3 regions of the Luteococcus japonicus genome follow, and region 2 is predicted to be linked to each of the others. Evidence: predicted binding sites of a transcription regulator. Region 2 holds the regulator's gene; each other region holds the start of a gene.

What was found. The regulator LexA, encoded in region 2, represses DNA repair genes until DNA is damaged. The targets are predictions, from matches to a motif close to TCGAACANNTGTTCGA.
Positions count from the first base shown of each region.
Region 1: the regulator LexA is predicted to act here: its motif matches at 8,263-8,278, upstream of EDD41_RS14130 (DUF6504 family protein).
Region 3: the regulator LexA is predicted to act here: its motif matches at 3,954-3,969, upstream of EDD41_RS05925 (HNH endonuclease signature motif containing protein).

Region 1 is NZ_RKHG01000001.1:2,968,766-2,979,425, reverse strand. It holds gene EDD41_RS14160 (transglutaminase TgpA family protein) at 1-1,488, shown strand, start outside; gene EDD41_RS16635 (HEAT repeat domain-containing protein) at 1,544-2,101, shown strand; gene EDD41_RS14150 (HEAT repeat domain-containing protein) at 2,152-2,517, shown strand; gene EDD41_RS14145 (DUF3040 domain-containing protein) at 2,533-2,922, opposite strand; gene dinB (DNA polymerase IV) at 3,020-4,180, opposite strand; gene EDD41_RS14135 (DNA polymerase III subunit alpha) at 4,177-7,896, opposite strand; gene EDD41_RS14130 (DUF6504 family protein) at 7,904-8,242, opposite strand; gene EDD41_RS14125 (hypothetical protein) at 8,357-9,220, shown strand; gene EDD41_RS14120 (DUF4126 domain-containing protein) at 9,258-9,860, shown strand; gene EDD41_RS14115 (phytoene desaturase family protein) at 9,857-10,660, shown strand, end outside.
Region 2 is NZ_RKHG01000001.1:3,331,195-3,341,854, reverse strand. It holds gene EDD41_RS15950 (DUF2752 domain-containing protein) at 1-400, opposite strand, end outside; gene EDD41_RS17910 (RDD family protein) at 536-1,288, shown strand; gene EDD41_RS15940 (hypothetical protein) at 1,355-1,741, opposite strand; gene lexA (transcriptional repressor LexA) at 2,024-2,821, shown strand; gene EDD41_RS15930 (hypothetical protein) at 2,832-3,515, opposite strand; gene EDD41_RS15925 (ATP-dependent DNA helicase) at 3,515-5,452, opposite strand; gene hflX (GTPase HflX) at 5,579-7,081, opposite strand; gene dapF (diaminopimelate epimerase) at 7,153-8,007, opposite strand; gene miaA (tRNA (adenosine(37)-N6)-dimethylallyltransferase MiaA) at 8,004-8,975, opposite strand; gene EDD41_RS15905 (antitoxin) at 9,142-9,354, shown strand; gene miaB (tRNA (N6-isopentenyl adenosine(37)-C2)-methylthiotransferase MiaB) at 9,368-10,660, opposite strand, start outside.
Region 3 is NZ_RKHG01000001.1:1,206,569-1,217,228, reverse strand. It holds gene pntB (Re/Si-specific NAD(P)(+) transhydrogenase subunit beta) at 1-19, shown strand, start outside; gene EDD41_RS05935 (IS110 family RNA-guided transposase) at 115-1,320, opposite strand; gene EDD41_RS05930 (RecQ family ATP-dependent DNA helicase) at 1,562-3,808, shown strand; gene EDD41_RS05925 (HNH endonuclease signature motif containing protein) at 4,057-5,496, shown strand; gene EDD41_RS17770 (hypothetical protein) at 5,477-5,611, opposite strand; gene EDD41_RS05920 (hypothetical protein) at 5,617-5,898, opposite strand; gene EDD41_RS05915 (maleylpyruvate isomerase family mycothiol-dependent enzyme) at 5,950-6,531, opposite strand; gene EDD41_RS05910 (M1 family aminopeptidase) at 6,581-8,983, shown strand; gene EDD41_RS05905 (VanW family protein) at 9,044-10,660, shown strand, end outside.

The DNA.
Region 1 (10,660 bases), 360 kb from region 2:
AAGAACCTGAACCTTCCGGTGGACCGCGTCGTGCTGACCTACAAGGCCGACGAACCGCTCTACCTGCGCACCGCCTCACTGACCGTGATGGATGCCAAGGGCTGGCACATGTCCCCGGTCCAGCTCAAGGACGGCGCGCTGCCCGCACCCCCCGGACTGACCACCCCGGGCAAGCAGGTCACTGCGGAGATCTCCGTGCAGGACCTGTCCGGCGAGTACCTGCCCGCGCCCTATGCCCCCCAGAGCCACACCGCCGAGGGCCGCTGGCGCTATGACCCGCAGACGCTGACGATCCTGTCCACCGAGGACGAGAACCGCACCGATTCGATCCGCAACAAGACCTACCAGGTGACCTCGGCGCTGAACGATCCTCAGGCCGAGAACTTCACCCTGGCCGAGAGCGGCACCCCCTCCGATGCCAAGACGACCGCGGCAGTGCCCAATGACGTCCCCAAGCCGATCATGGACATTGCCCATGACGTCACGAAGGGCGCGTCGACGCCGGTGCTGAAGGCGGCCGCCATCCAGGCCTACCTGTCCAGCCCTCGCAACTTCGGGTACTCCACCACCGCCCCGCCCGGCGACGGCTTCGAGGTGCTGACCAACTTCCTCACCAAGGACAAGACCGGCTACTGCGTGCACTTCGCTTCCGCGATGGCCCTGATGGCACGCATCGAGGGCATCCCCTCACGCGTCTCGGTCGGTTTCCTTCCCGGCGAGAAGAAGGGCGACCACTACGAGGTCAAGGCCAGCAACATGCACGCCTGGCCGGAGCTGTACTTCAAGGACTACGGCTGGGTCCGCTTCGAGCCCACCAGCCGCGTCGCCTCCGCCCCGGAGTGGTCCCTGGTCAACAAGGACGTCAAGCCGCTGCCCTCCGCCACCGCATCGGGTGGTGCCAGCTCCAAGGCCCCCAGCAAGTCCCCCAGCTCCGCCTCGGCCAGCCCGAGCTCCTCGGCCAGCAGCATCGACCCCACCCCAGCCGGCGAGCCCACCGCCTGGACGAAGATCATCAAGTGGGGTGCCGGCATCCTGGGTCTGCTCGGACTACTCTCGCTGCCCTCGATGATCCGCCTGCTCAGCCGCTCACGTCGTCTCGACGCATCCGCCGATCCGTACGACCGGGTCACCCGCGGCTGGCTGGAGCTGCGCGACACCCTGCACGACCTCGGGCAGCCCTGGCCGCAGGGCACGCCGCGGGAGAATGCCGCCGCGCTGTCCCCCCACTTCGACGAGCGGGGAGGCGAGGCGCTGGACCGGCTCGCCATGGGGGTCGAACGTTCCCGCTATGCCCGCACGCTGGGCGAGCTGGGCAATGTGGGCGACGACGTGCGGGAGCTGCGCAACCAGCTGCTGGCCGGCGCCACCACCGGTGGCCGGATGCTGGCGCTGCTGCTGCCCCGCTCGCTGTGGAAGCGACTCACCGGCACCGCCGACGGTCACGTCGCGGTGCGTCAGGAGACCGACCACCAGCACTACGTGTCCTGATCGTTTGACCTTGACACAGTGTCAAGGTGTCTCCTGTTTCCCAGGAGGTGGCCACATGAGCCCACGACAGTTCTCCCCGCGAGCCCAGAGCCTTGCCGACGCATTGGGCGCCGGCGACTCGTCCGCCCGGCTATCGGCAGCGATGGCGGCCGGTTCCCCGCCCGAGGCCAGCCTCGTGAAGGTCGTGATCATGCGGTGCGGCATCGAGCCGGACTTCTTCGTGCGCGACATGCTCACCTGGGCGCTGGTCCAGCTGCCCGCCGAGCTGACCCTGCCCCGCCTGAAGCCCGAGCTGGAGTCACGCAATCCGCAGGCACGCAGCCAGGCCCTGCACAGCCTGTCCAAGATCGCCGAACCGAGCACCTGGCCCTGGACCACCCAGGACATGCTGCGTGACCCCCTCGGTACGCACCCTGCACCGTGGCGAACCCGCCCAGCGCCAGCAGGTCGCGCTGGGGCAGGGCCAGACCGCACCGGCCCTGCCCCCCGCCACCCTGGTCCGGGCGCTCGTGGGAGAGTCCGACGCCCATGTGGCCGGCGCCCTGGGTTGGGCGCTGGCGCGCCTCGGCCCGGCCGCGATCGAGCCGCTGTCCGAGGCCGCGCGAGAGGCTGATCCCACCGTGCGGCGGCGGGCCGTCCTCACCATCAGCAAGTTCCCCGCGGATGCCACGCTCGGTGCTCACCACCGCCCTGCCCGACAGCGACCCGGGGGTGCGGCGGCATGCGGCCATGACCCTGTCCGGGCAGGGCATCGCTGCCGCCATCCCGGTGCTGTTGGGTCTGGTGGTGGATGGTGACCACGACGTCGAGGCCGCCGAGAGCCTCGCCCGGCTGAGCGGCTCCGCCGACCTCGTCGACGACGTCATGGATGCCGTCGACGCCGCCCTGGCCGCTCCCTCGACTCCGGCGCCGGCACGTGCTCGGCTGGCCCAGGCGCTCGTCGAGATCGCAACCCCTCGTGCCCGCGCACGCCTCGTCAGCTCACAGGCGACCCGGATCCCCAGGTGGCCCTGCTCGCCCTGGCCCTGATCTCCTGAGGGTGGCTCAGCGGCCGCCCTCCTGACGCCAGCGCTCACGCGCACGGTCCAGGTGCTCGTCGTCCAAGGGGCTGCCGGGCATGCGTGATGACCGAGGCATGGCGCGCGGTGCGCGGGGTTTCCCCTCGCCCACGGCGCGCAGCTGTTCGGACAGGGAGACCGCGGAGATCAGCATCACGACGAAGCCCAGCACACTGACCACGGGGTGCAGCTGCATGCCGCCGATCAGGCCGACCAGCCCGACGGCGAGCCCCAGCAGCATCACTCCCGCATGGCGCCGCTGAAGGCGCGGGGCGGGCCCGTCACCACGCAGTGCTCGGGCCAAGGTGGGGTCATCGGCGGCCAGAGAGGCCTCCAACTGTTCGAGCAAGCGCTGTTCCTGCTCCGAAAGAGCCATCGCTGCCTCCTTGGTCCGTCACCGCCGGCCGGGTCCGTCGGTTACCCTCCAGTGTAGGTCGGCCGACGGCCCGGCGGAAGGCGCGGGGGGGCCCGGTTCAGCGACGGGTCAGCGACGCCCGCTGCACCGCGGCCGGTCCGAAGCGGTTGACCACCTCGTCGGCCACCAGTTCCACCTCCCGCATCCCCCGCTCCGGGGCATCCAGTGGCAGCTGCTGGAAGGCCTGGTCCGCCTCCACCAGGCCCTCCACCCTGACCCCCACCCGTCGGATCCGGGCCCGCTGCAGCTTCAACCTGCCGAAGGCCCGCCAGGCGCCGTCGAAGACCTCGTCGGTGACATCGGTGAGACTGTCCAGCGTGATGGTGCGGCTGGTGGTGGAGAAGTCCGCGAAACGCACCTCCACGCACACCACCCGGCCCAACATCCGTGCCCGACGCATCCGGGAGGCCACGCGGCCGCTCAGCCGCAGGATCTCGGTGCGGACCATGGCCGCGTCATCGGTGTCCCGGGCGAAGGTCTCCTGCGCCCCGATGGAGCGTTCGGTCTGCTCCGGCACCACCCGTCGGGCATCCCTGCCCCACGCCAGGTCATGCAACTGGCCGCCCTGGTTGGCCCCGAAGGCGCGCTGCAGCGTCGCCCGCGGGGTGTGCGCCAGGTCCGCCACGGTCAGCAAGCCCAGCTTGTGCAGCCTCCCGGCCGTCGAGGGGCCCACCCCCCACATCGCCTCCACCGGCAACGGGTGCAGGAAGTCCAGCACCTCCTGCGGGCGCACCAGCACCAGCCCGTCGGGCTTGGCCTGCTTGCTGGCCAGCTTGGCGACGAACTTGCTGGGCCCGATCCCCACCGAGCAGGGCACCTGCTGTTCGTCGGCCACCTGGGCGCGCAGCCGCTCCCCGATCATCACCGGGTCCCCCAGCCGGCGAAGCGCGCCGGTGATGTCCAGGAAGGCCTCGTCGATGCTGGCCGCCTCCACCTGCGCGGTGACGGTCTCGAAGATCGCGAAGACGCCGTGCGAGACCACCTGGTAGGCGTCGAAGTCCGGAGGCACCGCCACCGCCTGTGGGCACAGCCGCCGGGCACGCGTGGAACTCATCCCGCCCTCGATGCCATACCGCCGGGCCTCGTAGTTGGCGCTCAGCACCACGCCACGATGCGCTCCCCCGACGTACATCGGACGACCCCTGAGCTCCGGGCGCCGGGCCATCTCCACCGATGCGTAGAAGGCGTCCATGTCCACGTGCAGGATCACCCGGTTCATCGTCCGGAGCTTCCTGGTGAGGAGTGCCACAGCTTGCGTGGCGCCTGGCTGGCGGGCACCCCTGCGGGTTTCACGTCGGCATAGGGCGACTGCTTGAAGCCGCTGGCATGCACCAGCACTCGGCGCTGTCCCATCCCCCCGGCGCGAGTCCGCCCCTCCCCAGGCCCTTCGGCAGGCTCGGGGGACGAGGAGGTGGCTGGCTCGGGGACGGAGGGACGGGCAGGCACCCGCTCCACAAGCTCCAGCACCGCGGCCAGAGCCTGGCGTCGGGAGGCGCCGGTCTCCAGCCTCTCCCGCCAGACCTGGTGCAGTTCGGTCAGGTCCCAGGCGCCGGTGGCGCGCAGCGAGACCCCGCGCGGGCCGGTGCGACGCAGCTCGCCGCGCACCACCAGCAGCCAGGAGGAGAAGACGGTGCTGGCATAGGGCCCCTGGGCGTCCTCGAAGAAGGTGCAGTCCACTGGTCCGGTGGCGTCGTCGAGGGTGAGGAAGACCACCCGTCGGCCCGAACGCACCGGCGGGGTCTGGGTGGCCACCTTGACCCCCGCCACCAGCAGGTCCGCCTTCTGCCGGTGCTTCAGCAGGTCCGTGGAGCTGACGGTGGCCAGCTCGTCGAGCAGGTCCCGGTAGCCGTCGACCACGTGCCGGCTGACGTCCAGGCCAAGGATCTCCAGCTCGGCCGCGAGCCGCTCGTCGTGGTCCATCTCCGGCAGGCCGGTGGCCGCGACGTCGGTGGGGACCTCGACGAGCTCGGCCGACGAGACGGGCAGCTCGGCCGGCGAGACGGGCTCGGTGAAGTCCAGCGCCAGCTGCACTCCGGCCATCCGGTCGGCGGCATGGCCGGGCGTCGTGCCGCTGCGCCGCAAGCCACGGGCGCGGCTGGCGGTGCGGGCATCCACCCGGGACTGGCGCACCAGGTCAGCCAGGGCCAGCAACAGGTCACGGCGGGTCAACCGGCCGTGACGCAGCACCGACGAGGGCCTGCCGACGCCGTACATCCCGTCGAAGGCGCCCGCCAGCACCAGGTTCTCGGCCAGGGGTGCACTGACCTGGGCACGGGCCCAGAAGTCGCTGAGGCTGGTGAAGGGCTGGGCGGCGACGATCCGGGCCACGTCCAGTTCGCTGATCCCCTTCACGTCCGCCAGGCTGATCCGGATCCCCCATCCCCGCCCGTCGGGGAGCCCCTCGACAGGCTCGGGGATCTCGGCCATCGTGAGGGACTCCACCCGATAGGTGGCACCCGAGAGGTTCACGTCCGCGCCCAGCACCTCGATGCCGCAGCGACGGGCCTCCTCCAGCACCAGGCGCTTGGGGTACATCCCTGGGTCATGGGTCAGCACCCCGGCCAGGAAGTGGGCCGGATGGTGCCGCTTCAGCCAGGCCGACTGGTAGGTGGGCAGCGCGAAGGCCGCGGCGTGGGCCTTGCAGAAACCGAAACTGGCGAAGGACTCCAGCACGTGCCAGACCCGTTCCACCACCCGCGACGAGTAGCCACGCCCACGAGCCAGGGGCACGAACCAGTCCTTCACGTCGAGCTGCCCCGCGGGGTCGCCCAGGGCCCGTCGGGCCTCGTCACCCTGGGCCAGGCTGCAGCCGGTCATCACGGAGATGATCTTGATGATCTGTTCGTGGAAGACCACCACCCCGCCGGTCTCGGCCAGCACCGGTTCAAGATCAGGATGCAGGTAGCGGGGCGGTGACCATCCCTGACGGGCATTGAGGAAGGGGATCACCATGTCCGACTTCACCGGCCCGGGACGGAAGAGGGAGATGTCGATGATGATGTCGTTGAAGGTGGAGGGGCCGAACTTGCCGACCAGTTCGCGCTGACCGGGTGACTCGATCTGGAAGCAGCCCAGGGTCTGGGCGTGGCCGATCATGTCGTAGACCTCCGGATCGTCGAAGGGGGCCAGTGCGTCGATGTCCGGGGCGCTGCCGGTGGTGCGCCCCAGCTCGGTCAGGGCATGGGACATCGACGACTGCATCCGGATGCCCAGCACGTCGAGCTTGAGCAGGCCGATGTCCTCCACGTCGTCCTTGTCGAACTGGCTCATCGGGAATCCGCTGAAGCTGGTTTCCAGTGGAGTGCGTTCGCGCAGCGTCGAGTCGCTCAGGATCACCCCGCAGGGGTGCAGGGCGACGTGTCGGGGCAGTCCGTCGAGGGACTCGACCAGCTCGAAGAAGAGGTCCAGACGGCGTTCGGCCAGGCCGGCGGCGCGCAGTTCGGGCAGGTCCCGCAGGGCCTTGCGGGCGTCGCGGGCACGGATGTGTGGGAAGGCCTTGGCGATGGCGTCGGCTTCGTTGGGCGGCATGCTGAGCGCGGCGGCGACATCGCGCACGGCGTGGCGCACCCGGTAGGTCTCCAGCATCGCGACGCAGGCCACCCGGTTGCTGCCGAAGGTGGCGAGGATCTTCTCGTAGATCTCCGTGCGACGGGCGGACTCGACGTCGAGGTCGATGTCCGGCAGCGCCTGGCGCAGCGGGGACAGGAAGCGTTCCATCACCAGCCCGTACCGGATCGGGTCCACCCCGGAGATGCCCAGCAGGTGGTTGACCAAGCTGCCGGCCCCCGAACCGCGGGCGGCGCAGCGGATGCCCATGTCGCGCACCAGCTGCACCACCTCTGCGACGGTCAGGAAGTAGGAGACGTAGCCCAGCCGGGCGATCACGTCGAGTTCGTCATCGAGCCGGGAGCGCACGGCCTCGGTCATGGCGCCATAGCGGTCGGCGACACCGGCCTCACAGCGGCGGCGCAGTTCCGCCATGGCCTGCTCGGTGGTGGTGCCCAGGGTCTCGAATTCCGGCAGGTGGACCTCACCCAGACCCAGGTCGCCTCGGGGGTCCAGCCGGCAGCGCAGCGCCAGCATCCGGGTGTCGGCCAACAGTCGCTCGGCACCTCGCTCCCCACGCCCGGAGAGCCTGGCCACGTGTTCGGCCAGCTGCAGCATCTGCTTGCCACTCTTGAGGTGTGCCTCGGCATTGCGCCGGTCCACAGTGCGGGCGTCCAGCGGGACGAGCCGCCGGGCGGCGTCCAGCACGTCGAGGGTGACTGCCTGGCGACGTTCGACCATCCGGACCTGGTTGGTGAGCACACCGGTCAGGCCGTGCTCGTCGGCGATGGCGAGCATCCCGGCGGCCTGGTGGGCGCTGCCGATCCCGTGACCGCCGGCCTGGTGGTTGGTGACGGCGACGACCAGCTGGGCCGGGTCCACCACATCCAGCCAGCGACGCAGTTCGGCGCGGGCCAGGTCCGGCTGACCGGAGGCAATGTGCAGCCCGTACTGGCTGTCCGCACCGAGGGTGACCACCAGATCCCCACCTGAGGCATGGGAGGCGAGCAGTTCCCGGCTGGCGACGGGCCGCCCCCTGTCCCCACCCAGATGGGTGTCGGTGACCAGCCCGCACAGCTGGGCCCAGCCGGCGCGGGAGGTGGCGGTGGCGACGACCCGGGGCAGCCGCGGGTCGCGCATCCTCGTCACCTGGGCGCTGCGACGCTGGTCGTCGAAGGGCACGGCCAGGTCCACGCCGATGACGGGCGCCACGCCGGTGCGCAGGCAGGCCTTGGCGAAGCGGATGGCGCCGTAGAGGCCGTCGCGGTCGGTCAGGGCAAGGGTGTCCATGTCCTGGGCCGCGGCCGCGGCGACGAGTTCTGCGGGGTGGCTGGCGCCGTACTGCAGGGAATGGCCGGAGGCCACCCTCAGGTGCACGAAGGGATCCATCACACCCTCAGTCCATGACGGCGCGCAGCTGCCAGCTGCCGTCGGAGGGCTTGTTTACCAGTTCGTAGATGCCGCGGCTGAAGGAGCGGCCATTGGCGGCCTCCACCCGCCAGACCTCCCGCTCGCACAGCAGGTCCGCGTCGGCCCCCTCGTCCGGGGATCCGGCGGTCCAGTCCCCGCGCACGGCCCGTGCCCGGGGGGAGTCCCACCAGGCGCCGGACTCGATCCAGCGCTCCTGCAGCGCCAGCACCCGCCACAACCGGTTGCGCCACAGGAACTGGCTGGGCCCCTCCTGCTCACCGACGCGACCCAGCCGCACCTCGATCCGCTCGTCGAACCTGCGCATCCCACACCTCCGACCTTGAATCGAACAATCGTTCGAACACGGAGAACTATAGATGCCTCCTCCGACAAAAGGTCAAGCTCGCAGAAGGACCAGTGAGTGAGTCATGATGGATCCATGCCGTCCGCCAGCCCCAACTCCTCCGGACCGGGTCTGCCGACGGACTTCGCGGCCGTGCTGTCCGCCGCCATCGCCCAGCGAAACCTCACCCTGGACCGCATCGCCCAGCACCTGCGCGAGAGCGGAACCCCCATCTCCATCGCCACCCTGAGCTACTGGCAGACCGGCCGTTCCCTGCCCACCCGCACCCGCTCCCTGATGGCGCTGCGGGAACTGGAGAAGGTGCTGCGCGTCCCCGACGGAGGCCTGACCGGAGCCCTGCCGCAGGGCGCCAACCGCAATCCGCGGATCAGCGGCGCCCTGATCCGGATTGGCTTCAACCCGGACCCGGACTTCGCCAACCAGACCCTGCAGGACAGCATCGAGTTCAGCCTGGCGCGTACCACCCAGAGCGAGACGACCCGCCAGCTGTTGCGCGCCGAGACGGCCTGCCTGCACCGCATTCCCCTGGTCCTTCGCCAGGAGGCGTCCTCCCGATGCCTGCCTGTCGTCGAGCCAGTCGCCGGCTGCTCCTTGGGCGATGTGACCACGGTGGACAACGGCCTGGTGATCGCCGAACTGAAGCTGTCACGCCCCGTGTCCCAGGGCGAGACGGCCCAGATGGAGTACCGCGTGGTCTGGGACATCGCCGACGATGAGGACTTCGGTTTTGCCCGCGTCCTGCCCAGGCCGATCGACCACCTGGCCATAGACGTGCACTTCCTTGACCGGCGTCCCCGCCTCGCGACCTACACCGTGCGGCCGGGAGCCGAGAACGAGGACCAGCACCCCGCGTCACAGCAGCTCGAGCCCACCCGCCTCGTCCAGCTCTCCCTCGCCGACCCCATCCCCGGCGTGCACCAGCTTGGCTGGGAGTTCTGACACGAGGCACTCGTCGACCTGTCCTAGTCTTCTGGGCATGGAACTTCTCCCCATGACCTTCGCCACCGGGTGGGCCTCCGGCCTCAACGCCTGGGCCACCGTGCTCGTCCTGGGACTGCTCGGCCGTTTCGCGAATGTCGGTGAGGTTCCGCTCGGCTTCCAGCGCACCGATGTGCTCGCCGTGATGGCCGTACTGGCCACCATCGAGCTGCTGGCGGACAAGATCCCCCTGGTGGACTCCACCTGGGATGCCGCCTCCACCGTGGTGCGACCCGTCGCGGGTGCCGTGATCGCCGCACTGATCGCCGGCAACACCGGTTCGCTGACCACCATCACCCTGGCCGGCGTCGGCGGCGTGAGTGCCCTGCTCAGCCACATCACCAAGTCCGGGCTGCGGCTGGCCATCAACACCTCCCCGGAACCGGTCAGCAATGTGACCGCCTCGGTGGCCAATGACGTCTCGCTGGTGGCCGTGTTGGCGCTGGCCGCGGAGCACCCCGTCCCGGCCGCCGTCGCCGCCGGCGTGATCCTGCTGGTGGGGCTGGTGCTGTTCGCGCTGGTCTTCGCCCAGATCCGACGAGGAGTGGGTGTGGTGCGCCGCAACCTGGCCCGGCTGCGCTCCGGCGGGGCGGGCCTGTGACGGCCGCGTCCTCGAACTCCCCGGCCACCGTGCTCGTGACCGGCGCCACCCTGTCCGGAATGGCAGCGGCGGCCCGGCTGGCGAAGGCCGGGCACCACGTCGTCCTGGACTCCGACGGCCTGCCCGACGGTGGCCACTGGGCTGCCCACTCCCACCTGGGCGTGGAGGCCGATGAGCTGCCGCAGCTCTTCCGCCTGCCGGCCACCTGGCGGGACCTGTTCAAGAAGTCCGGCCGCGCCCTCGACGCGGAACTGGCCCGCAACCAGCTGCGGCTGGTGCCAGGACCTCCGCAGGTGCACCGCTTCGCCGACGGGCGCGAGCTGCACCTCCCGGCCGAGCGGGGGGCCCAGTTCCATGCCATCTCCGAGGCCTTCGGTACGCCCGCCGCACAGCGGTGGACGGCCCTGCTCGACAGTCTCGACGAACTGTGGCAACAGCTGCGGATAGTAGGGCTGGAGAGGCCGGTGGGCCCCGATACCTTCAACCGCGCCACCCGTGCCGCACTGCTGGCCAACAGCAGCCTCGACGAACTGGCCGAGCAGTCCGGCGATCCCCGGCTGGCCCGGATCGTGCGTAGTCAGGGACCGCTGGCGGGAGCCGCCCCCGGCCGCCTGCCCGCCCTGCTGGCCGTGCGGCTGGTGCTGCACCGCCGCTTCGGCTTCTGGCAACTCGTCGATGCCGACGGCGTCGCAGTGCGCGCCTCCCGGATGGTGGACCTGCTCACGGACCGGCTGCGGCTGCGCGGCGTCGAGCGGACGGGCGAACCCGAACCCCTGCTGGGATCCGGCCTGCCGGACCTG
Region 2 (10,660 bases):
TGCGCAGGATGGCGAAGAGCACCGCCGGCCCCGCCATCGCCAGGCTCACGCGTTCGAAGGTGAGCGGCCGCAGGCGCCGTGGCGGACGAGTGGCGGGCCCACCAGCCACCTCGACGAGCCAACAGACGGCGCACAGGGCCAGGGCCAGGGCGATCAGCATCGTGAACGGGTTGGCGCCCCACGCAGCCCCCACGTCCCCCTGGAGAAGGTGGCGTACCGCCGTCGTGGTGCCACAGATCGGGCACAGGAGGCCGGTGGCCTCGCGCAACGGGCAGGCGACGCCACGCCCGAGCACGAAGACCAGTGAAATCTGGCCCAGGCCCACCAGCCCCAGCAGCGCGAGCCCCCGGAGCCCACGACGCGGATCGAAGTCCGTCGGCGCGTTCGCGGTTGGTTCCATGGAACCCATTGTGCCGCTGGACCGTCCCCTTTCCGAGGTCTGAAGAGTCCACCTCCACTGGGCGCGCCACCGATGAGGCGAACCCCTGCACCCCTAGCATTCGAGACGCATCCTGACCAGAATTGGAGAATTGCCGTGACGAACCCGCCCGAGAAGACCCCCGAGAACCCGTGGGGCCCGCAGAACTCCAGCCCCGAGCAGCCCTTTGGCCAGCAGCCGGTGCAGGGACAGCCCGCTGCTGATCCCTACGGCCAGCCCCAGTACGGCCAGCCCCAGCAGCCCGCCGCCGATCCCTACGGCCAGCCCCAGTACGGCCAGCCCCAGCAGCCCGCCGCCGATCCCTACGGCCAGCCCCAGTACGGGCAGCCGGCCGCGCAGGACCCGAACGCAATGGCCAATCCCTATGCCCAGCAGGGTAACGGGCAGCCCGGCTATGGCCAGATGGCCTACGGCCCCACCCCTGCGCTGACCTCGTGGATCAAGCGCGTGGGCAGCCACCTGATCGACTGGGCGCCCATCACCATCATCAACCGGATCACGGACCCGATGATTGGCGGTTATGACTACGCGAGCAAGACCGAGAGGGTCGGCACCAACCCCACCCTGGGCTTCATCCTGCTGGTCGTGGGCTTCGCGTGGTTCATCTGGAACATGGTCTTCAAGGACGGCAAGACCGGCGTCTCGTTGGGACGCCAGGTGCTGGGCATCCAGCTGGTGAATGCCGACACCGGCCAGCCCGTGGGCGCAGGGAAGGCCTTCCTGCGCCAGATCGCGCACATCCTGGACACCATCTCCTGCCTGATCGGCTACCTCTTCCCGCTGTGGGACTCCCGTCGCCAGACCTTCGCTGACAAGATCTGCAACACCCTGGTGATCGACACCAAGTGAGCTGAACCCCACGGCACACAGCATGAAGGCCTCGACCCCCAAGGGTCGAGGTCTTCATCCTTCGTGTCAGTTCCGCAGGGCGACGACGGCGGTACCGCCGGTGGGCGCCTCCTCCAGGGGGGCATCGCTGACCCCCAGAAATCGCACCACGCCCACGGACACGGTGGCGACCACGATCAGCCCCAACAGCACGACGACCGCGAGGATCCCGCGATCAGTGAGCTGGACCTGACCGCTGGCCGGGCGTGCGGCGCGCCCCCGCGCGTCGGACCCCCAGACCAGCTCGACCGGGGCGCCGTGTCCACCGGGAGCCACCGGCTGCAGCGGACGCCCGCCCGGCGCGGTCAACCGCACCGGACGTGCCTGCGGGCCACGCAGCTGCTGCTCACGCACGCGGCGGCGGACCTTGGCCGGGGTGACGGCATTGGCCTTGGCGATCAGCGATGCACTCATGGTTGCTCCTTGCTTCTTGGGCGAAATCCCGCCGGCGAGCCATCCGCTCGTCGAACAGGTGTTCGATGCCTCAACACTAGCGCCCCTCCCCGCTCCAATCAAACATCCATTCGAATGATGGCGTGTCGGCCGATGGTCGACACCCGCGGTTCGAGGTCATGATGAGTCAAACAGGTGCCTCTGACATTTTTTGTGAACAGACCTCCGGAGCACCCGCAAATGCCACCCCACAACCTCGAACAGATGTTTGAATCGAACGCCTCCGGGCACTAGGCTTGCCCCATGGCGACAGGGAACGAGAAGAACAGCCCCCAGGGCAAGCGTCCGGTGGGCCGGCCCAGCAATGAGCAGGTGCGCCGCGAGCTGGCGGGACGGGGACGGCTCAAGGCGCTCCCGGACGGCCCCGCGGATCCCGATGGACTGACCCCGCGCCAGCGTCGCATCCTGGAGATCATCCGGGACTCCTTCGCCCAGCGCGGCTATCCGCCCACCATCCGTGAGATCTGCGATGCCTCCGGCCTCGCCAGCTCGTCCAGCGTCGCCCACCAGCTCAAGCAGCTGGAGAATCGCGGGTACATCCGACGGGTGCACGGCCAACCCCGCGCCATGGAACTGCACCTCCCGGACTCCCTGAAGCCCAAGGCCAAGCCGGTCCCCGAGACCTCCGAGCCGGCCGACATCACCGGCATCCGTGATGCCCTACCGAGTGCCGTGAACGTACCGATGGTCGGCAGGATCGCCGCCGGTGGTCCGATCCTCGCCGAGGAGCATGTGGAGGACGTCTTCGCCCTGCCCAAGCAGTTGGTGGGTGAGGGCACCATCTTCATGTTGGAGGTCCATGGCGACTCGATGGTCGATGCGGCCATCTGCGACGGCGACTGGGTGGTGGTGCGCCAGCAGGCCGACGCCAACAATGGCGAGATCGTGGCCGCGCTGCTCGACGACGAGGCCACCGTCAAGACGCTGAAGAAGACACCGGGCCAGGTCTGGCTGATGCCCCACAACGAGGCCTACTCCCCGATCGACGGCAACCACGCCAGGATCCTGGGCAAGGTCGTCGCCGTCCTGCGCAAGGTGTGAACCGGGCTGGTCAGTCCGGCTGGATGATGGCGATCTTCTGCCACACCTTGCGGGCCATGTCGGAGGTCAGCGCCTCGATGCCCTCCACCGCATCCAGGACATCGCCGTCGGTGGTGTCCTCTGCGAACAGGGCGGCTGTCTTGCCCACCAGCGACAGCATCTCCGAGCACTGCTCCAGATAGGCCCCCAGATCGGCGGAGGCCAGTTCGTCGCGCCCCGGGATCTTGGTCAGCTGGTGCATGTCGATCACGTGCGCCAGCGAGCGCAGCCGGTGCAGCACCCGCAGGATCCGGGCCCGCTCCATCCGCTCCGGGACGGCCAGCAGGAAGAGCACCGCCAAGCCGCCGAAGACGGAGGTGTTGATGATGGTCTCCAGCAATGGCAGGAAGTCGACCGCCTGGAACTGGCCTCCCCGCACCAGGTCCAGCACGGCCAGCCCGACGGTTCCCGTGAGGAAGGCCACCACCAGCACCACCGCGAGCCGGGAGAGCATCCGAGCGGCGCGGATCCTGCGCTGGTTCAGCCCGTCGCGCAGTGCCACCTCGTCCACTAGGGCCCCCAGCTCCCCGCAGACCTCCCACAGGGTGCGGTCGGGAAAACGATCCCGGATCCACGTCTGGAGCTCGGCGGTGGAGCGGCGCACGCGAGCCTGGTCCAGACGCTGGAAGTGGCTGCCGTGGGGCAACTCCTCCATCAGCCCCGGCCCTCCTGCAGCCGACGCAGCGCCTGCACGGCCACCTCACGGTCTTGGGTCATCCAGAAGTCCGGCATCGAGGCCCGCAGGAAGCCGCCGTAGCGGGCCTTGACCAGCCGCGCGTCCAGCACCGCCACCACCCCCTTGTCCGTGACGCGACGGATCAGGCGCCCGGCCCCTTGGGCCATCAGCAGGCCAGCATGGGTGGCGGCCACCGCCATGAACCCATTGCCACCGGCATCCACCACGGCCTGCTGGCGGGCCTGCATCAGCGGATCGTCGGGACGAGGGAAGGGGATCTTGTCGATGATCACCAGTTCGCAGGTCTCTCCGGGCACGTCGATGCCCTGCCAGAGGCTGACGGTTCCGAACAGGCAGACCTCCGGTTCGGCGATGAAACGCTTGGTCAGATCCGAGAGCTGCGCGTCCCCCTGGCACAGGATCGTCATCTTCGGCAGCTGCTTGCGCACGTGCGCCGCCGCCACCTCCGCGGACTTCTGCGAGGCGAACAGGCCCAGGGTGCGGCCACCCGCCGCCCAGACCAGCTCCGCGATCTCCGCCAGCGCCTCCTGGGTGATCCCCTCGCGCCGGGGATTGGGCAGACTCGTCGCGCAGTACAGGATGCCCTGCTTCGCGTAGGTGAAGGGGGTGCCCACGTCGAGTGCCCGCCAGGCAAGCCGATTGTCCGGGTCATGCCGCTCGCCCTCCAGCCGGTCGCTCTTGCGCAGACCGATCTGGCCGGCCACCTGGTTGAAGTCCCCACCGATCTTGAGGGTGGCGGAGGTGAGGATCGTCGTCGCCTCCCCCAGCACGCGCTCACGCATCAGCCCGGCGACGCTCAGGGGCGCAACCTGCGCCTGGCGTCCGAAGCGCTCACGCTCACTCACCCACACGACGTCATTGGTCCCCAGCGCCGCCATCCGCTCGGCGATGTCGAAGACCTCCTTGACGGCGCTCGCCGCCTGCTGCTGCTCGGGGTCGACGTCCTTCTTGCCCTTCTCCCCTTTGCTGCCCAGGCCGGTGACCACGCGGCGGCTCACGTCGCGGATGGTCTCGAAGGCCGTGGTGGCGGAGCACGGCGCGGTGATCCGGGTCAGCTCCGAGTCCTCCAGGGCTGCGGCCAGGATGTCGCCACACTCCAGGAATTCCAGGCCCAGGTCATCGCTGAGCCACGGCAGGGCGCGCTTGGCCACGCGTTCGACGGTCTGAGGGCTCAACTCGTCGCTGGCGGCGCCGGTGACCCGGCTGACCAGCTCGTGCGCCTCGTCGATGATCACGATGTCGTGTTCCGGCAGCGCCGTACCACCGTGCATGGCGTCGATGGCCAGCAGTGCGTGGTTGGTGACCACCAGACTGGATCCGCGCGCCTTCTCCCGGGAGGACTCGACGAAGCACTCACTGCCATAGGGACAGCGCTGCACGCCCAGACACTCGCGCACCGGCATAGAGACCAGCCCCCACGCGCGCGGGCTGTGGGTGGGGGCGTCGTCCCGGTCCGCCAGACCCTTGGCCTTGAGCTGTTCCTCGGCCCAGTCCCGCAGCATCAGGACCTCGGCGCCCAGCACGGACTCGACGTCGGCCTTCGACTCCTTGAGGTTGGCGGCCAGGTCGGCCCCGCCGAGCAGGGTGTCCTGGTCATCGACGATGCCGTCGCGGGTCTTCAGAAGGCAGGCGTAGTTCGTACGGCCCTTGAGGATGGCGTGCGAAGGTTCCCGGCCGGTGACCTTGGCGACGGCCTTGAGCGCATTGGGGATGTCGGAACTGGCCAGCTGCGCCTGCAGCGCCAGGGTCGCCGTGGCGACCACGATGCGCTGCTTGCTGCCCTGCACGTGCAGCAGGGCCGGCGCCAGGTAGCCGAGGGACTTTCCGGTACCGGTGCCGGCCTGAACGATCAGGTGCTCGCCGGTCTCGATCGCCTGCTCGATCGCCTTGGCCATCCGCTGCTGGCCCTCGCGCGGAGTGCCGCCGATCACTTCGACGGCCGCCGCCAGCACGTCCGACGAACTGTGCTGACCAGCGGTCTTCTCGGATGGGGTCTTCTCGGCGTCGGGCACCGAGCAAGCCTACCCGGTGGTGACCTGGAAGGGCTTCAGCTCACCACCCAGCTCGGGGTGCACGCGTGCCACCACCCGGGTCCCCTCCCCGGTGTGCTCCAGGGTGATCAGCTGGCCATGCTTGTGGATCTTGTCCATCAGGTCACCGCGCTCGTAGGGGATCAGCACGTCGACGCTGATCTCCGGGCTGGGCAGCCGACTCTCCGCCACGGCCCGCAGCTGGTCGACGCCCTGACCGGTTCGAGCGGAGACGAAGATGGCCTCCGGGAACTGGGTGCGCAGCGCATACAGCGCCTCGGTGCTGGCCTGGTCGGTCTTGTTGATCACCAGCTGCTCGGGCACGTCCCCGGCATCGATGTCATTCAGCACGGTGCGCACGGCCTGGATCTGGCCGACCGGGTCCGCATCGGAACCGTCCACCACGTGCAGCAGGAGGTTGGCCTGCGCCGACTCCTCCAGGGTGGACTTGAAGCTCTCCACCAGGTCGTGCGGCAGGTGACGCACGAAGCCGACGGTGTCGGTCAGGGTGTACACCCGGCCGTCGGGCGTGGTGTGACGGCGGGTGGTCGGGTCGAGCGTCGCGAACAGGGCGTCCTCCACCAGCACTCCGGCATCAGTGAGCCGATTCAGCAGCGACGACTTCCCGGCATTGGTGTAGCCGACGATCGCGATCGACGGGATCCGGTTGCGTTTGCGGTCCGCCCGCTTGTTCTCACGCGTGGCGTCCAGGTCGCGCATCCGCTTGCGGAGGATCGCGACGCGGGTGTTGATCCGACGACGATCCGTCTCGATCTTCGTCTCACCGGGGCCACGGCCGCCGATTCCGGCGCCTCCCGCCGCCCGGCCACCGGCCTGGCGGGACAGGTTGCCGCCCCAGCCACGCAGCCGCTGGCGCAGGTACTGCAGCTGGGCCAGCTCCACCTGGGTCTTGCCCTCGACGCTCTTGGCATGCTGGGCGAAGATGTCCAGGATCAGGGCGGTGCGGTCGATGACCTTCACCTTCACCTTGTCCTCGAGATTGCGCAGCTGTGCGGGCTGGAGCTCGCCGTCGCAGATCACGGTGTCGGCACCGGTGGCCACCACCACCTCGCGTAGTTCGTCGACCTTGCCGCGGCCGATGTAGGTGGCGGGGTCGGGCGACTTGCGACGCTGGATCAGCCCTTCGAGCACCTGGGCTCCGGCGGTCTCGGCCAGAGCCTTCAGCTCGGTCATCGCATTCTCTGCGTCCTGCTCGGAGCCGCCGGTCCAGACGCTGATCAGCACCACGCGTTCCAGCTGCAGGTCTCTGTACTCGACCTCGCTGATGTCCTCCACCTGGGTGGACATGCCGGCGACGCGCTTGAGCGACAGCCGCTCGGCAAGGTCCAACTGCAGCCCGTCGCGGTCGTAGTCGTCGACCAGGGCTTCGGGGTCCTCGCCGTCGGGATCGAGGTCCGCATCGTCGGCGTCCTCGTAGAGGTCGTCGAAGTCGTCGGGCTCGGGCGTGGGGTCAGGGTATCGGCGTGGAGTCATCGTTGGACAAGCTTGTCACCCGCACAGCCATCACGCCAATGGTTATCCGTGCGCCACTGCCCGAGCAGCCCTCACAGGTTGTCCGGCAACCAGGTCTCGCCCCGCGCCACGATCACGGCGGGGCCGGTCAGGGTCGCCTCCTGCTCCCCCAGCCCGACCACCACCCAGCCCCCAGGAACGTCGACGCGCACCTCGCCGTCGACCAGTCCGGCGCGGCGGGCGTAGGCATGGGCGGCGGCCACGGTGCCGGTGCCGCAGCTCAACGTCTCGCCCGCGCCCCGCTCGTGCACCCGCATGGAGATGTGCCGCTCGTCGATGACCTCGACGAACTCGATGTTCGTGCCCGCAGGGAACCGGTCGGCGGGCGTCCAGATGGGTTCCCGACCCAGGTCCAGCTCGACCAGGGAGACGTCGCTGTCCTCCAGGAAGCAGACGGCATGGGGATTGCCGACGTCGACCGCGGTGGCCTGCCAGCTCCCCTGCGGTCCGAGGTGCGGGATCTCGATGGTCACGGTCACCGGTTCGTCAGCCAGGCGCACCGGACCCATGCCGCAGCGCAACCGGCCGTCGATCAGCGGTTGCACGGTGCGCAGCCCGGCACGGGTGGCGACGGGGATGGACTCGCCCGAGGCCAACCCCTCCTCCATCAGGTAGCGCACGAAGACGCGCAGACCGTTGCCGCACATCTCGGCGATGGAACCGTCGGCATTGCGGTAGTCCATGAACCACAGGTCCGGGTCGCCCTCCCACTCGGGGATGGAGCTCGCCTTGGTGACCCGCAGCAGGCCGTCGCCGCCGATGCCGGCGTGACGATCGCACAGGAAGCGCACATCGGCATCATCGATGCGCACCGTGCCATGTCGGTCCCGCACGATGACGAAGTCGTTCTTGGTGCCATGCCCCTTGGCGAAGGTCCACTTCCTCATGGGGCAACGCTAGCGACTCGGCCACCCTCCGGACCGTCCGGTCCACATTCGTGTTCCAGCGTGGCGCGCACGATGGTCTCCACATTGGCCGGGTCACCCGCCGGCAACCAGACGATCCGGGGATCACGACGGAACCAGCCCAACTGCTTGCGGGCAAGACGTCGGGTGCCACTCTTGGTGCGTTCCATCGCCTCCCCTTCCGTGAGCTCCCCGTCGAGGAATTGCAGTACCTGGCGATAGCCAAGGGCCCGGGAGGCCGTCAGGCCGTCACGCAGCCCCAGGGGCACCAGGCGCCGCACCTCGTCGACCAACCCGTCAGCCCACATCTGGTCCACCCGCTCGTCGATCCGCCGGTCCATCTGCTCGCGTTCCAGGTGCAGACCGAACTGCAGCACGTCGGCCAGCGCATAGCTCCACTCGGGCAGCTGCGGCGTGAAGCCGCCCGTCAACTCCAGCACCTCCAGGGCACGCACGATGCGTCGTCCATTGCCGGGCAGGATCCCCGCCGCCGCGGCGGGGTCCCTGGACGCAAGCTCCGCATGGAGGGCCTCGGGACCAACCTCGGCCAACCGGGCCTCCCACCGGGCCCGCACCTCGGGATCCGTGCCGGGAAAGGAGAACTCGTCCAGGATGGCGTGCACGTAGAGCGCCGATCCGCCCACCAGCACCGGCACCACTGTCCTGCCGCGCAATTCCTCGATCGTGACCCGGGCACGGGTCTGGAAGTCAGCCACCGACGCGGCCTCGGTCATCTCCGCGACGTCGACGAGATGGTGCGGCACCAGCGCCAGCTCGGCCGGCGTCGGTTTGGCAGTGCCGATGTCCATCCCCCGGTAGACCAACATCGAGTCCGTGTTGACGATCTCTGCCGGTTGGCCGCGTCGGACCAGTTCCAGGGCCACCTCGATGGCGAGGCTGGACTTGCCGGACGCGGTGGGGCCGTTGATGACGACCAGCGGAAGGTTCACTTCGCCATTGTGCGGGGCGCTGCGTCCCTGACCCAAGTCGGGGAGGCATTGCGCCACGAGCACAATGCGGCACCAAAAACTGCCGAATGCCCCTGCCTCTGCCTCTGCCCACCATGGACAAAGGATCTCCCCACAGGGGCGTGGTCCCCCACGTCAGGAGTTTCGCATGGGAATCTTTGACAAGGTCAAGGAAGTCATCAACGGCGGCGAGGGAAGCCTCGCCAACAAGGCTCGCGACGCCGCCAACAGCCACGAGGCCCAGGTGGACCAGGGCATCGACAAGGCCGGCGACTTCGTCGACGGCAAGACCGACGCCAAGTACGCCGACAAGGTTGACCAGGGTCAGGACTTCCTGAAGGACGAGACCGGCAACCTCTGAGCCGGTGGTCCGGTCACGACACCGGACGCAGGACGGGGCAGGCCTTCGGCTGGCCGACCGACGGCATGCCCAGACTCACCCCGGCCGGCGTGGGCGGGGCCTCGTGGCGTGCCTGCCAGGCGTCGCCGCCGCGCGTCCGCCGCAGGTTGGTGATCCCACCATCGGCATTGAGGTGGTGCGGCGCGGCGTGGCTGATCACCGTGGTGGCGATGTCACCGGGGCGGGGCCGCAGCTCCGGTTCCGCGGGCACCGCGACGTGCACCAGGCGGTTGTCCCGGGCGCGCCCGCTCATCCGGTGGGTCTCGGCATCCTTCTTGCCCTCACCGGCGGCGAACATCACCTCCACCTCGGTGCCCTCCAGCTTCTGGTTCTCCTCCCAGGCGGTGCGGTTCACCAGTTCCAGCAGGCGCTCATAGCGTTCCTGCACGACGGCCTTGGGCACCTGGTTGTCCATCACGCCGGCCGGGGTGCCGGGCCGGATCGAGTACTGGAAGGTGAAGGCGGCACTGAACCGGGCCAGCTCGGTGACCCGCATCGTCTCCTCGAAGTCCTCATCGGTCTCTCCCGGGAAGCCCACGATGATGTCGGTGGTGATGGCGGCGTGCGGGATCTTCTCGCGCACCTCGTCGAGGATGCGCAGGAACTTCTCGCTGCGGTAGCTGCGACGCATCTCGCGCAGCACCTTGTCCGAGCCGGACTGCAGCGGCATGTGCAGGCTTGGCATCACATTGGGGGTCTCGGCCATCGCGTCGATCACGTCGCTGGTGAAGCTCGCCGGGTGCGGGCTGGTGAAGCGCACCCGCTCCAACCCGTCGATCCCACCGCAGGCACGCAGCAGCTTGGCGAAGGCACCGCGGTCGCCGAACTCCACACCATAGGTGTTCACGTTCTGGCCCAGCAGGGTGACCTCCTGCACGCCCTCGTCGACCAGCGCCTGGATCTCGGCGAGGATGTCGCCGGGGCGACGGTCGGTCTCCTTGCCCCGCAGCTGCGGCACGATGCAGAAGGTGCAGGTGTTGTTGCAGCCCACGCTGATGCTCACCCACGCCGAATAGGGCGACTCGCGGCGGGTCGGCAGGTTGGAGGGGAAGTTCTCCAGCGCCTCGGCGATCTCCACCTGGCTGGCCTGCTCGACGCGGGCCCGCTCCAGCAGGATGGGCAGCTTGCCGACATTGTGGGTGCCGAAGACCACGTCGACCCAGGGCGCCTTGCCGACGATCACGTCACGGTCCTTCTGCGCCATGCAGCCACCTACGGCGATCTGCATCCCCGGCCGGGTGCGCTTGACGGCCGCCATGTGGCCCAG
Region 3 (10,660 bases), 2.1 Mb from region 2:
AACGGCGATCGGCGGCTGATCCCGTCGGACCTCTGTTGCGCAGGCCGGCCCTCGCTCCCGATAGGGAGCGGGGGTCGGTTTCCGTGTGGTGAGAACTGATGCTCCTATCTCCCGTCAAGCGGCTTGGAGCCATTCTCGGTAGTTCTGGGCCAGGGTGTCGTCTCGGCGTTTGCCGAGTTCGATCTCGGAGATGTGGGCGGGCCAGACGTTGAAGTGCTGGGCGGCGTGGGTGAGGGTGAGTTTCTTGGCCTGGCGGGCTGGTCGCAGGTCTGTGTAGTTCGGGATCTCGCAGTTGCCGGTGAGTGCGCGGAACACTTCTCTGGCGACGGCGCGTTTCAGTGCCCGGTAGACCGCTGCGAGGGTCCAGCCCGCGTCGAGGTGCTTGTCGCGATAGTCGCGGGTGCGTTGGTCGTGGACCATGCGGACCTTCACGATTTGGTGGAGCGCCCAGTTGGCCTGCCTGTCGCCGCCGCGTGAGAGGCGGTGGCGTTGGGTCTTGCCCGAGGACACGGGGATCGGGCTGGTACCGCAGAGCGCCGCGAACCCGGCAGGGGTGGTCAGGCGGGCGGGATTGTCGCCGGCCGTGACCAGCAGGACAGCGGCAGTGACCGGCCCGACTCCGTGCATGGCGCGCAGCCCGGGGTTCTTGGTTGTGGTGAGTTCGTCGAGCTGGGCTTCCAGGTCGACCAGTTCGTCGTGCAGGAACTGGTGGCGTCGGGCCAGGGATCGCAGGGCTCGCATGGTGAGGGCCTGGGCGGCGTCATGGATCTGGTCGGGGCGGCTGGCAGCGAGATGACGGATGAGCTTGTCGCGGCTGGTTTGGCGGTATTTGTCTCGGAGCGTGGCGGGTGCGTTGACCAAGAGGCTGCGGATTTGGCGCCAGCAGGCTTGGAGGGCCTTGTTGGCGCTGCGTCGAGTGACCAGCAGGGCTCGAAGGGGCTCGATGGAGTCGTGTTTGGGATGGGTGGCCGCTTCTCCAGAGATCACGCAGCGGGCGGCGCGGTAGGCGTCGAGGCGGTCGGTCTTGCCGTGCTTGCGGCGTTCGGCGGGGCGGGTGCGGTTGACCTCGATGACGGTGATGCCCGCGGCTCGTAGTGCTGCTGTGATGCCGATGCCGTAGCTGGAGGTGCCCTCGATGCCGACAGCTGCAATAGGTCCGTGCTCGACCAGCCAGGCCACTGCCTTGCGGTAGCCGGTAGTGGTGGTGAACTCGTGGTCGTCGACCTCGAGCCCGGTGGCGGTGATGACCGCGATGTGGATGGTCTCGGTGTGGGAGTCGATTCCTGCGACGTGGTGGTGGGGCTCTGGGATGATGGTCATGGCCTGCTCCTGGACTCGGTGAGTGGGTCAGGCGGCGGCCGCTTCGACCAGACAGGACATACACCGGACTCGCGATCAGGCTCGTATTAGGTCATGGCCGGGCGGTCGTCGCCCCTGGGCCTCGTGGAGCCGGACTGATCAGTTTGTCGGTAGCCCAGCAGGGCACCAGTCAGAGGCAGGGTCACGACTCCACGAGACTCCTACCATCATGTTTGTCGGTGGTGGCTCCTATGGTGGAGCCATGACCTCGAACCTGCCCCCGCTGCCCGACGAGGCACCCGTCGACCCGTGGGACGAGCTGTCCCCGCCGCCCGACGACGAGTGGTTGCCGCCCGAGGACCTGACGCAGGCCGCCCCGGTGCGTCGCGTGCGTGAGCCGGAACGGATTGCGGGGGATTCGGTGGCCGAGCAGGCCCTGACCGTCCTGCGACGTCTGGTGGGGCGTGAGGACGCCACCTTCCACGACGGGCAGCTGGAGGCCGTGCTGGCGCTGGTGGAGCAGCGGCAACGTGCTCTGGTGGTGCAGCGCACCGGCTGGGGCAAGTCGGCGGTCTACTTCGTGGCCACCGCACTGCGGCGGGCCCAGGGCGCTGGCCCGACGGTGATCGTCTCCCCGCTGCTGGCCCTGATGCGGGACCAGATCGCCGCCGCGGAGCGCGCCGGGGTGAAGGCCGTCACCATGAACTCCGCCAATGCGACGGACTGGGCCGAGGTCTCCGGGGCGCTGGCTCGCGACGAGGTGGACGTGCTGCTGATCAGCCCCGAACGGCTGAACAACCCGTCCTTCCGGGCCGAGCAGCTGCCGGATCTTGCCGCACGGTGTGGCCTGCTGGTGGTGGACGAGGCGCACTGCATCTCCGACTGGGGGCACGACTTCCGCCCGGACTACCGCCGGATCAAGGACCTGTTGACGGAGCTGCCCGCCGACACCCCGGTGCTGGCCACCACGGCCACGGCCAATTCCCGGGTGGTGGCCGACGTCGCGGAGCAACTGGGTGCCGGCGGGTATGAGGTGCTCACCATCCGTGGCCCGCTGGCGCGCGAGTCGCTGCGGCTGGGCGTGCTTAAGCTGCCGCATGCGGAGACGCAGCTCGCCTGGCTGAGTGCCCACCTGGGCGACTTCGACGGCTCCGGCATCATCTACACCCTCACCGTCTCCGCCGCCGAGGACGTGGCCCGTGCCCTGACCGACGCGGGCTATGCGGTCAAGGCCTACACCGGACGCACCGACGTCGCCGAGCGTGAGCAGCTGGAGAATGCGTTGCGCGGCAATGAGTTGAAGGCGCTGGTGGCCACCTCCGCGCTAGGCATGGGCTTCGACAAGCCTGACCTTGGCTTCGTGATCCACCTGGGCGCGCCCAGTTCACCCGTCGCCTACTACCAGCACGTGGGCCGCGCTGGCCGTGGTGCGATCAATGCCGACGTGCTGCTGCTTCCCAGCGCGCAGGACCGTGACATCTGGCACTACTTCGCCACCTCCTCGATGCCCGACGAGCAGCAGGCCGCCACCGTGATCGACGCGCTGGCCGCTGCGGGCAAGCCCTTGTCGACGGCGGCCCTGGAGACCATCGTCGACGTGCGGCGCACCCGGCTGGAACTGCTGCTGAAGGTGCTCGACGTGGACGGTGCGGTGCAGCGGGTCAAGGGTGGCTGGACCGCCACGGGGCGGCCGTGGACCTATGACGCCGAGCGTTATGCCCGGGTGGCCGAGGCCAGGCAGCGCGAGCAACAGTTGATGCTGGACTACCAGAAGGGCGACCGGTGCCGGATGGCCTTCCTGACCTCGTCCCTTGATGATCCCGAGGCCGCCGACTGCGGCAGGTGTGATGTCTGCGCCGGGCAGTGGTACGACGAGTCGTTGCCCGAGGCAGCCGTGGTGGCGGCGCGCAGCGCGCTGGACCGTCCGGGCGTCCTGCTGGAGCCCCGTGGCATGTGGCCCACCGGCATGGACCGGCTGGGAGTGCCGCTGAAGGGCAAGATCAAGACCGGGCCACAGAATGGACGGGTGCTGGCCCGGCTCACGGACCTGGGCACGGGGCAGCGGCTGCGCACCCTGCTGGCGCAGCCCGATGCGCCGGTGCCCGACGACGTGCTCAAGGCCTGCATCCCGGTGCTGCGGGACTGGGACTGGGCCGAGCGTCCGGTGGCCGTTGCGCACATCCCCTCGCGTTCGCATCCGGAGCTGGTCTCTTCGCTGGCCAGCGGACTGGCGCGGCTGGGGCGGATGACGGACCTGGGTGCGTTGGCATTGGCCGAGGGTGGCCCGACGGGGGAGCACGGTGGCAATTCCGCCTTCCGGCTGGCGGGGGTGTGGGGGCGGATCGTCGTCGACGAGCATCTGTCCCGGCAGCTGGCCGGCATCAACGGACCGGTGCTGCTGGTGGATGACCTGGTGGACTCCCGATGGACGATGACCGTCGCCGCCGTCGCTCTGCGCGAGGCCGGCGCTTCCGCGGTCTTGCCCTTCGCCCTGGCTCTGCAGGCGTAGCGGGGGCCCGCTCCGGCCCCCGAGGGGGATCTCGACCCCGGTTCCGAGGCAGGATCTCGTCCCCGGTCCCCGAGGCAGGATCTCGACCCCGGTCCCCGAGGCAGGATCTCGACCCCGGTCCCCGAGCCTGTCGAGGGCTTTCCCTGCGCACAGTTCTTCGAAAGAAATACCTTGTCATAGTCTCTTTGGAGAGCCTAGAATAGAACCATCATTCGAACTGGTTTCGACGCTCTCGGGGGAGGTGCGTGATGCAGGAGTTGACCTCGGCACAGACGGTCGATGCGATGCTGTCCGCCCGCCGCAGAGCCTGGATGGCCGAGGCCGAAGCCTTCGAACTCGCAGCCCACTTCGCAGACCTCCACGCCGCTGATCCTGCTGACCAGCCCAGCGGATCCACAGCGGTGCTGTTCGGGGAACGAGCAGTCAGCTTGGGTCATGACGGGACGCCGGAGGTTGCGGAGTTCGCGTCGTTGGAGATTGCGGCGGCGTTGAACATCGCCCGGGAGGCGGCGGACTGCCTGATCGGGGATGCGTTGTCCTTGCGACACCGGCTGCCCCTGTTGTGGCAGAAGATGCGCGACGGGTTCCTGCGGGTCGGCGTCGCCCGGGCAATCGTCGCCAAGACCGCCAGTCTCCCCTTGAAGCAGGCTCTGGTGGTGGATCGTGAACTCGCTCCGTTGGTGGAGGGTGTCTCGGCGTATCGGTTGATCAAGACCGCCGAAGGCCTGGTCCTCGCGTTGACGCCACCGGAGCAGGCCCAGGACGACTACGAGAAGGCACAGTCGTCCCGGGGTGTGTGGATCGGGCAGTCCGGGCATGGTGTCACCGACGTGTCGGCGGTGGTGAATGCTGCTGATGGGATCTTCCTGGATGCGCAGTTGGACCGGGTGGCGGGGATCCTTGCCCAGGGTGGGTCCACCGATTCCCGTGATGTGCGGCGCTCGACCGCGTTGGGGATCCTCGCCACTCCGGCGCGGGTGTTGCAGTTGCTGCAGGCCAGCCTGCTGGATGCCGCGGATGATCCCGAACTGCCGTTCGACGACGAGGGCCCCGAGGATGCTGGGTGTCCGGCGAAGGGTTCCCGGGGTCACACCTGCGGGACCATCACGGTTGATCCGGAGCTGCTGTTGCCGAAGGCGACGGTGGTGGTGCATGTGGAGGAGAACACGGTCGCGGAGCTGGATGGCATCGCGCGGGTCGAGCGGTGTGGTCCGGTGTTGGCGCAGTGGATGGCCGAGCTGCTGCAGAGCACTCGGGTCACGGTGAAGCCGGTGATCGACGCTTCCACCATCACTCCGAGTGACAGCTATGAGATTTCTGCCCGGATGCGTCAGGTCGTGACCGCGCGGAATCCGTATGAGGTCTTCCCCGGCTCGAAGAAGCCCGCCCGGGTGTGTGATTTGGACCACACCGATCCCTGGCGGGCCCCCTCGACAAGCTCGGGGAACGAGAAACCACACTCGGGGAACGGGAAACCGAACTCCGGGAACGGGGAAGGGCTGACTCGGCCGGACAACCTCGGTCCACTCTCCCGGACGGTGCACCGGGCCAAGACCCACGGTGGCTGGTTGTTGAGACAACTCGCTCCGGGCATGTTCTTCTGGCGTTCCCCCGACGGTTTCGCCTACCTGGTCACGCCCTCACGCTCCTGGGTGATCCACAACCCGGTCACCCCAAGCATCGCCTGACCCACTCCAAGTCCGCTCGGTAGGCCGAGGCGTGCTCGGCGAGGTGGGGCTTGCCCAGTTCGACGGCCTTCGCGGCGCTCAAATCGGCGAGGTACTCAAGGCGTTGCGCCACCATCCGCATCACCTCGTCGTGGGAGAAGTCCGCCCCGTAGGCGGCCACCAGCCGGTCAAGCCGGGCGAGTCGATCACTGCGACGGCCATCCCTTCACGGAAGACCAGGTTGTAGGGCGCGAAGTCGTTGTGGCACACCACCTCTGTCGGCTCACGCGTCACCTGTTGCCACGTACCGTCGGTGGGGCAGTGCCGCGACGCCTCGTGGAAGGCCCGGAGCAGGGTGGCACTGGAGACCAGTGCGGCCTCGCCCCAGACCCAGCGGACCAGCGGGACGCAGAACCCGGTCACCCACCCGGCGCACGGACACCATGTTCCCGCCGGCCAGCGCCACCTCGTCGGTCACTCGGCCGGCGGGGCCCAGTATGGGTCGCGGCCGATGAAGGCGGCGAGCCGCTGCTCGCTGGAGACGTCGTCGGCCACCGGCTGGCGGGTGCCGAACTGGCCCGAGGCGCGCAGCATCTCCTCCTGCTTCTCCATGCCCTCAAGCATCTGGTGGCAGATGGCGGAATCCAGCCCGGACTCCTGCCCGGTCGCGGTGGCCAGGTCCCAGCTGTGCATGAACACGTCGGGCACGTAGTAGTTGGCGACCGCATCCACCAGCGGCTGCTTGCCGAAGTGCTCGTTCTCCAGCACCAGGTTGTCGGCCTTGGAGTTCTCGAGCAGCATCTGCATCTGCTCGCAGTGGTGGCGCCACACGTCGGCCGGGTCGGCGTCGACGCTGCCGATCTGGCCAAAGGTCACGCCCTCCACCGAACCGAACATTCCCCGGGACCACTCCACCAGGTGGCGCACGACGTCAACGGCCTGCCAGCCCTCGACGGGCGTGGGCGCGCTCCAGTCACGCACCCCGTCAACGATCCGGGAGAAGTTCTTGCAGACGGCCTCGTGTCGCGCGGCCACGTCCTTGCGGTTCTCGCTCATGCCGCCAGTCTGCCCCATACTGCAAGCCCAGTGGTGCGAGCATGGTGCCATGACTCTGCGCCACGACGAGGCCCTCGAACGCTCCCGCACCATCACGCTGCGCAGCGTGCAGGTGGAACTGGACCTGAGTTCCGCAGACAACCTGGACATCCCCACCTTCGGCAGCCGCAGCCGCCTGGAGATCGACTGCCACGAACCCGGCGCTGGCACCTTCCTGGACCTCAAGGCCGAAAGCCTGCACGAGGTTCGCGTCAACGGCGTGCTCGTCGAACAACCCGACTGGGACGGCAATCGCCTGCGGCTCAGCGACCTCGCGGAACACAACATCGTCGAGGTCACGGCCACGATGCGCTTCTCCAGCGACGGGGAAGGCCTGCACCGCCACCACGCGGCCGGCGACGGGACCTACCTGTACGCGATGAGCTTCCTGGATGCCGCACCGCGCTGGTTCTGTACCGTCGACCAGCCCGACCAGAAGGCACGGCACAGCTTCGACGTCCAGGCCCCCGACGGCTGGATCGTGCGCGGCAACGACACCGACAAGCCGCTGGCCAGCTATCTCGTGACCCTGGTCGCGGGACCCTGGGTGGAAATCACCAGGGGCAGGCTCGGTCTGCTTGCCCGTCGTGGCCTGTCCGACGAACTGCACCGTGACGCCGAGGACCTGTTCGAGGTGACCAACGCGTGCCTGGCGGCCTACGAAGACCTGATCGGCATCCCCTATGCCTTCGGTGACTACCTCCAGGTCTTCGCCCCCGACTTCAACGCCGGCGCCATGGAGAACCCCGGCTGCGTGGTGCTGCGCGAACAGTTCCTGCACCGCGGCCAGGCCACGCAGGCCCAGCGGGCCTCCCGCGCCGGGACCATCGCCCATGAGCTGGCCCACCAGTGGTTCGGGGACCTGGTGACGATGCGTTGGTGGGATGACCTGTGGCTGAACGAGTCCTTCGCCGAATACCTGGGCCACCGGATCTGCACCGAGCACACGCAGTACCCCTTGTGGGCGGACTTCGGACTGCGACGCAAGACCTGGGGGCTGGCCGCCGACAAGGGCCCCAACACCCACCCCGTCGCGGGCAATGGCGCCGAGGACACCACCGCGGCGCTGGCCAACTTCGACGGGATCAGCTACGCCAAGGGCGCGGCCGTGTTGCGCCAGCTGGCCGCCTGGATGGGCGACCAGGCCTTCTTCGCGGGTCTGCGCCACCACATCTCCACCCATGCCCACGGCAACGCCTCGAGGGCAGACCTGGTCGATGCGTGGCGGGCGCAGGGCGTCGACGGCCTCGACAACTGGTGGGACGCCTGGCTGACCACCAGCGGACCCGACCGCATCCAGGTTCTCGACGGGCCGCTGCGGCTGGAACGCGTCGGCACCCCCAAGCCCCGGCCACACGCCCTGCACGTCGAGGTTCGCACCCCGCAAGGAAGCCTGCGCGACGAGCGTCGCGCCGTCGCCCATGACGACCTCACGCCGCTGGACCTGCGGCACGAGCCGGGTGACCTGGTGCTTCCCGACGCCGATGACACCGCCTGGGCCAGCATCAGGCCGCTGGTCGTCGGTGGGGCGGATCTGACCAGCGTCGCGGCCCATCGGCTGCCCACCACCCCGCGGGCCGCACTGCTCGGCCTGCTGCATGACGCCCTGCGCGATGCGCGGGTGGCACCCGGCGCGCTGCAGGACCAGCTGCTGGCCATGGCAGCTGTCGAGCCGGATGCCACCCTGCTGGCGGCTGCACTGGACCTGGCCCACGCCTGCGCCACCGTCTGGTCACCGCCAGATGTGCGCCCGGCACGGGGCGCGCGGCTGGCTGACGCCGCCCTGCACCTGCTGGAGGGGGCCGAGCCGAAGGGCGACCACCACCTGCTGGCCCAGCGCGCCGTGATCGCCAGCACCACTCACACCGACGTGCTCCACGGACTGCTGGCGGGCGAGACGCCGCGGCCGTTGGGCCCGGAGGAACGTTGGCGAGCCATCCAGAGCCTGGTGGCCCTGGGGGAGGACGCCCGGCTCGTCGATGACGAACTGGCCCGGGACCCGTCCAGTTCAGGCCAGCTGCATGCCCTCACCGCCCGCGCCAGCGCCCCGGCGTCGTCGGTCAAGCGGGCCGCCCTGGACCGGGTGCTGCACGACGCGCAGGCCAGTGCGTACCAGGTCTCCGCCATCGCCGCCGGCATCTTCCTGCCCGGCCAGTACGCCCTGGTCCAGCCACTGGCCGTCGAGTGGTTCGCCGGGATCAGCCAGACCTCGCGGCTGCGCCAGGGGTGGGGGCTGACGGGCACCGTCCGCGCCGGCTTCCCACACGGTGTCGCCGACGAACATGTACTCGACGCTGCCCGCCGCACGCTGGCCGATCCAGAAGTCCACCCGACGGTGCGGCGCACCCTGGCCGACGGATTCGACGACCTGGTCCGTCAGTCCGTCAGCTGGAAAGTGTGTTGTGCGTCGTAGACTGGTGGACACTGTGGCGCGATCCAGGTGCGCGCCCCCGGCTGGTCAGGGGACCGATCTGTGACTTCCACCGACGTTGAACGCAAGGGCCGCGGTGGCCGTTGGGCCGCCCTCGGGCTGGGCTCGCTGGCCGTTCTCGCGGCCGGCGTCTACGGCGCTGGCTACGCCATGGCGGGCGACGACCTGCCGCGCAATGCCTCCGTCGAGGGTGTCTCCGTCGGCGGACAGAATGCCGAGCAGGCCACCGCCACCCTCAAGGACGCGCTGCAGAAGCGCGCCGACGCTCCCATCACCCTCGCGGCTGGAGCGAAGAAGGCCACCATCACCCCTGCGCAGGCCGGGATGCGCGTGGACTACGCCGCCACGATCGAGCAGGCGGGCGCTGGGAAGTCCTTGAACCCCTCGCACATCTGGAATGTGTTGCGCGGCGGCGGCGAGATGAAGCTCGTCACCGACGTCGACGACAAGGCCCTGCAGGCCGCCGTGAATGCCCAGGCCAAGACCTTCGCCGCCAAGCCCGTCGACGCCACGGTGGAGATGCAGCGCGAGAAGATCACCGTCACCGACGGGGTGACCGGCACCGAGCTGGACCTGGACGCCGCAACCAAGGCCGTCAAGAAGGCCTGGCTGACCAGCACCACCGTCGAGGCGCCGATCACGAGGGCCGAACCCGAGCTGACCACCGCGGAGGCCAAGACCTTCGCGGAGAAGGACCTCAAGCCGCGGGTCAGCGCACCGCTGCTGCTCGACGTCGGCAAGGACAAGAAGGTGGAGCTGACCGGCCCCGGCATCGGTGAGCTGACCACCATCAGCACCAAGGACGGCAACTTCGTCGCCACCCCCAACCTGGACAAGCTCTTCAAGGCCGCCGAGCGCAAGGCCGAACCGCTGGGTCTCAAGGCACCGCAGGACGCCAAGTGGCAACTCTCCGGTGGCAAGCCGACGCTGGTCCCCGGCAAGCCGGGGGAGGGCATCGACCGCAAGGCCTTCGACAAGCTCGTGCCTCCGGCCATGACCAAGACCGGCGCCGAGCGCACCCTGAAGATGCCGGTGACCAAGAAGGAGCCGGAGCACACCACAGCGGCGGCCCAGAAGGCGAAGGTCACCAAGGTCACGGGCGAGTTCACCACCACCTTCCCCTACGCCGAGTACCGCAACACCAACCTCTCGGTGGCTGCCGCGCGGGTGAACAACACCTACATCGCGCCCGGTGAGACCTTCAGCATGAACGACACGATCGGGCCGCGCACCGCCGGTTCGGGCTTCGTCGACGGCTGGGTGATCTCGGGCGACCACATGGTCAAGGAGAATGCCGGCGGCATCTCCCAGAGCGGTACCACCGTCTTCAACGCCCTGTTCTTCTCCGGGCTGGAGCACGTGGAGCACCAGCCCCACACGATGTACTTCGACCGTTACCCGGCGGGCCGCGAGGCGACGCTCTACTACGGCAGCATCGACGTGAAGTTCAAGAACGACAGCCCCTATGGCGCCATCATGCAGGCCTATGTGAACAAGGCCACGCCCGGCAACAAGGGTTCCATCACCGTGAAGGTGTGGTCCACACCGGTCTACGACAAGGTGGAGTCCACTGCGCTGAACAAGTCGAACTTCACCACGGGACGCAAGCTGGAGCGCTCGGGTGACAACTGCCACGCCCAGGCCGCATCGCCCGGTTTC